Regions from separate parts of the Rhizobium sp. WSM1328 genome, predicted to be linked through region 1. Evidence: predicted binding sites of a transcription regulator. Region 1 holds the regulator's gene; the other holds the start of a gene.
The links. The regulator HrcA, encoded in region 1, represses chaperone genes, less so after heat shock. The targets are predictions, from matches to a motif close to GTTAGCACTCNCNNNNNGNGAGTGCTAAC.
Positions count from the first base shown of each region.

Region 2: a site for HrcA is predicted at 993-1,021, ahead of groES (co-chaperone GroES). Genes of this name have one in related genera too.

Region 1 is NZ_CM172788.1:5,414-7,613, reverse strand. Features, by position in the region: gene grpE (nucleotide exchange factor GrpE) at 1-550, opposite strand, end outside; gene hrcA (heat-inducible transcriptional repressor HrcA) at 662-1,750, opposite strand; gene rph (ribonuclease PH) at 1,879-2,200, shown strand, end outside.
Region 2 is NZ_CM172788.1:515,601-517,800, reverse strand. Features, by position in the region: gene AC2444_RS02540 (TIGR01459 family HAD-type hydrolase) at 1-684, opposite strand, end outside; gene groES (co-chaperone GroES) at 1,079-1,375, shown strand; gene groL (chaperonin GroEL) at 1,448-2,200, shown strand, end outside.

The DNA of each region.
Region 1 (2,200 bases):
GGCGCAGCACGCGCTCGCCGATGGAGAAGCCTGCCTGCACGACCTGGACGACCGTGTTGTTCGGCACGTCGGGGTTCGGTACCTCGAACATCGCCTGATGGAAATTCGGATCGAACTTCTGGCCAACCGGCTCCAGCTTGCGAACGCCGTGGCGCTCGAGAGCCGACAGCATGGCGCGCTCGGTCATCTCGACACCCTCGATCAGCGTGCTCAGGCCGGCATCGGCCGCAGCCCTGGTCTCCGGAGGGATGGCATCGAGCGCGCGGCGCAGATTGTCCGAGACGGCGAGCATGTCGCGTGCAAAGCCCGCGACGGAATAGGACTTGGCATCCTTCACCTCGCGCTCGGTGCGCCGGCGCAGATTGTCCATCTCGGCAGCAAGGCGCAGATAGCGGTCGCGCAGTTCGCCGTTTTCGGCTTTCAGAAGCTCAAGCGCGTCCGGCTGGGCGGCCTCTTCCTGCGCAGTTTCGTTCTCGACGTAGGCGGTAGCGTCGGCTGCGGCATCCGCCGCAGTTGCGTCAGGTCCGTTTTTCGTCGTGTCATCGGTCATGACGGTCTCCGGTTGGTGTCTTCAGATGCGCCCGATATCGAGGTTTGACCGAAAAAAATCAAGTCTGCGTGACAAAGAAGCGAAAATTCCGCGTGCTTGGCAGTTGCGGCGTCAAAGCTGGTTGCGCGAAAGGCGGGAGACGAGCTGGGCTGTATAGTCCACCATCGGCACGATGCGGGAATAATTGAGCCGCGTCGGGCCGATGACGCCGACAGCGCCGACGATGCGATCGTCATCGTCACGATAGGGCGCGACGATGAGCGACGAGCCGGACAGCGAGAAGAGCTTGTTTTCCGATCCGATGAAGATGCGGACGCCCGAACCGCTTTCGGCGAGATTGAGGATCTCGATCAGGCTGTCCTTCTTCTCGAGATCGTCGAACAGCAGGCGCAGCCGGTCGAGGTCCTCGGCGCCGGCGAGGCCTTCGAGCAGGTTGGCGCGGCCGCGGATGATCAGCTGCGTCGGTTTTCCCTCGTCCGGGCTGCCGGCCCAGACGGCAATGCCGCGCTCGACCAGATCGCGCGACAGGGCATCGAGCTCGTGACGGACGTCGTCCTTCAGCCGGCTTAATTGTTTGCGAAGCTCCGGCAGGGTCTGGCCGGACATATGGGCATTGAGGAAATTCGCCGCCTCGGTCAGCTGTGAGGAGGTGACGCCCGCCGGCAGCTCGATGATGCGGTTTTCCACCTGATCGTGATCGCCGACGAGCACGGCCAGCGCCTTTGTCGGTTCGAGCCGGATGAACTCGACATGTTTCAGCACCGGATCGCTTTTCGAGGTGATGACCAGGCCGGCGCCGCGCGAAATGCCCGACAACATGCGGCTTGCCTCGTTCATCATCGATTCGACGGGATTGCCGCCGCTTTCGGCCCGCACCTGGCGGTCGATGCTGGCGCGTTCCTCGGCCGAGAGGTCGCCGACCTGCATGAAGGCGTCGACGAAGAAGCGCAGGCCGATCTGGGTCGGTAACCGGCCGGCGCTGACATGCGGCGAATAGATCAGGCCGAGTTCTTCGAGATCGCTCATGACATTGCGCACCGAGGCCGGCGACAGCGACATCGGCAGGATACGGGACAGGTTGCGCGAACCGAGCGGCTCGCCGCTTTCCAGATAACCTTCGACGATGCGACGAAAAATTTCCCTGGAGCGCTCGTCCAGCGCAGCTACGGCATCCGAAACCGACGTCGACCTGATGCCCATGAAGCTTTCGAACCCGTGCTGATGATACTTCCCGAAAAGTAAGTCAAACTAAGACCCGTGGCAAAAGGGAATTTGCAAATGAGCGCCGCCAATCGTAGAAGCGGTCAAATAAACTCCAGGAGATAAGAATGCGGCCTTCAGGCAGAAAAATCGACCAGATGCGCAAGGTCTCGTTCGAGCGCAATTTTTCCAAGCATGCGGAAGGCTCCTGCCTGGTGAAGTTCGGCGACACGCATGTGCTCTGCACGGCGAGTCTCGAAGAAAAGACGCCGCCATGGCTGCGCAATACCGGCAAGGGCTGGGTCACGGCCGAATACGGCATGCTGCCGCGGGCAACCGGCGAACGCATGAAGCGCGAGGCTGCCGCCGGCAAGCAGGGCGGCCGCACCCAGGAAATCCAGCGGCTGATCGGCCGGTCGCTGCGCGCCGTCGTCGACCTGCAGGCGCTCG
Region 2 (2,200 bases), 510 kb from region 1:
GGTCGGCATGCCGTCGCCGATCGCCAGCACGCGATCGACCGGGAAATCGCCGCGAAGCTCGCGGGCAGCCGCAAGCGTCGCCTCGTAGATCGGCCGGTGCGGCTTGCCGGCGATGCGGGTTTTGCCGCCGAGCTGCTCGTAATAGGCGGCCATGGCGCCGGCGCAAGGGATGATGCGATGGCCGCGCTCGACGATGAGGTCGGGATTGGCGCAGATCATCGGCACGTCGCGGGCTTTGAAATCGAGAAGCATGTCGGTGTAATCCTCCGGCTTCTCGGTCTCGTCGTCGAAAAAGCCGGTGCAGACCAGCGATTGCGCTTCGCCCGCCGGCCGGCGCTCGACGCCAATGCCTTCGAGCAGCGCCTTGTCGCGCTCGGGGCCGAGCAGAAAGACGGTCTTCGGCCCTTCGGCGATCAGCCCGCGCGTGACGTCGCCAGAGGTGACGATCCTGTCATAGGCACTGTCGGGAACGCCGATCTGGCGCAACTGATCGACCACCTGCCAGGAAAGGCGCGGCGAATTGGTGATGAGGACAACGGCGAGGCCGTTTTCGCGTGCCGCTTCAAGGGCTGCGGCCGCCTTCGGGAACGGATCGACGCCGTTGTGAACGACGCCCCAGACATCGCAGAGCACCACATCATAGCGACCTGATATCTCCGAGAAGTTTTCTATCCGCTTAGCCATTCCGATTTCCCGATTTGCTTCAGTCACCGGTGACATTGCAAAGGCGCAAGACGATGGCAAGGCATTTTCTTCGCCGCCGGGCCAATGCGTAGAGCTCGAACGGCGATCCGGAGGAGCGGAAGGGCAAAGGGTTTTGACGATTATCGCGAAGCGGCAGATCGCCGAGCGCGGACGAGTTCGGCAAAGTTCAGCTGCGCCGAGGTTTTGGCCGCAATCTCCGACTATTCTCCGGCATCTTCACAATTCCGGCACAAAAATTCGTGATTGCTCTCATTGACTCCTCTCGGAGCCATCCCTAAATGCTCGTCGCTAGCACTCACCGCAAGGGAGTGCTAACATCTATCCATGTGGGCCAATCCGGCCCGCGAATGTCATTCGATCGAGGGATTAGACAATGGCAAGCACCAACTTCCGCCCCCTTCACGACCGCGTCGTTGTTCGCCGCGTTGAGTCCGAAGCCAAGACCAAGGGCGGCATCATCATTCCCGATACCGCCAAGGAAAAGCCGCAGGAAGGCGAAATCGTCGCCGTCGGCTCCGGCGCGCGCGATGAGTCCGGCAAGGTCGTCGCACTCGACGTCAAGGCTGGCGACCGCATCCTGTTCGGCAAGTGGTCCGGCACCGAAGTCAAGATCGACGGCGAAGACCTTCTGATCATGAAGGAAGCCGACATTATGGGCATCATCGGCTGATCGGCCGACCTGCTTTCCCGAAATGGCTGACGGGCTCTTTGCCCGAACAACTCGAATTCAGGAGTTAAGAATATGGCATCTAAAGAAATCAAGTTTGGCCGCACCGCGCGCGAAAAGATGCTGCGCGGCGTCGACATTCTCGCCGATGCAGTGAAGGTCACGCTCGGCCCGAAGGGCCGTAACGTCATCATCGACAAGTCCTTCGGCGCGCCGCGCATCACCAAGGACGGCGTTTCCGTCGCCAAGGAAATCGAACTCGAAGACAAGTTCGAAAACATGGGCGCCCAGATGGTCCGCGAAGTTGCTTCGAAGACCAACGACATCGCCGGCGACGGCACCACGACGGCTACCGTTCTTGCCCAGGCGATCGTTCGCGAAGGCAACAAGGCCGTTGCAGCCGGCATGAACCCGATGGACCTGAAGCGCGGCATCGACCTTGCTGTTGCCGACGTCGTGAAGGATCTCCAGGCCAAGGCCAAGAAGATCTCGACTTCGGAAGAAGTTGCACAGGTCGGCACGATTTCGGCCAATGGCGACAAGCAGGTCGGTCTCGACATTGCTGAAGCCATGCAGAAGGTCGGCAACGAAGGCGTCATCACGGTTGAAGAAGCCAAGACCGCCGAAACCGAACTCGAAGTCGTCGAAGGCATGCAGTTCGACCGCGGCTACCTCAGCCCCTACTTCGTGACCAATCCGGAAAAGATGATCGCCGACCTCGAAGACGTCTTCATTCTCCTTCACGAGAAGAAGCTCTCGAACCTGCAGTCGATGCTCCCGGTTCTCGAAGCCGTCGTTCAGACCGGCAAGCCGCTCCTCATCGTCGCT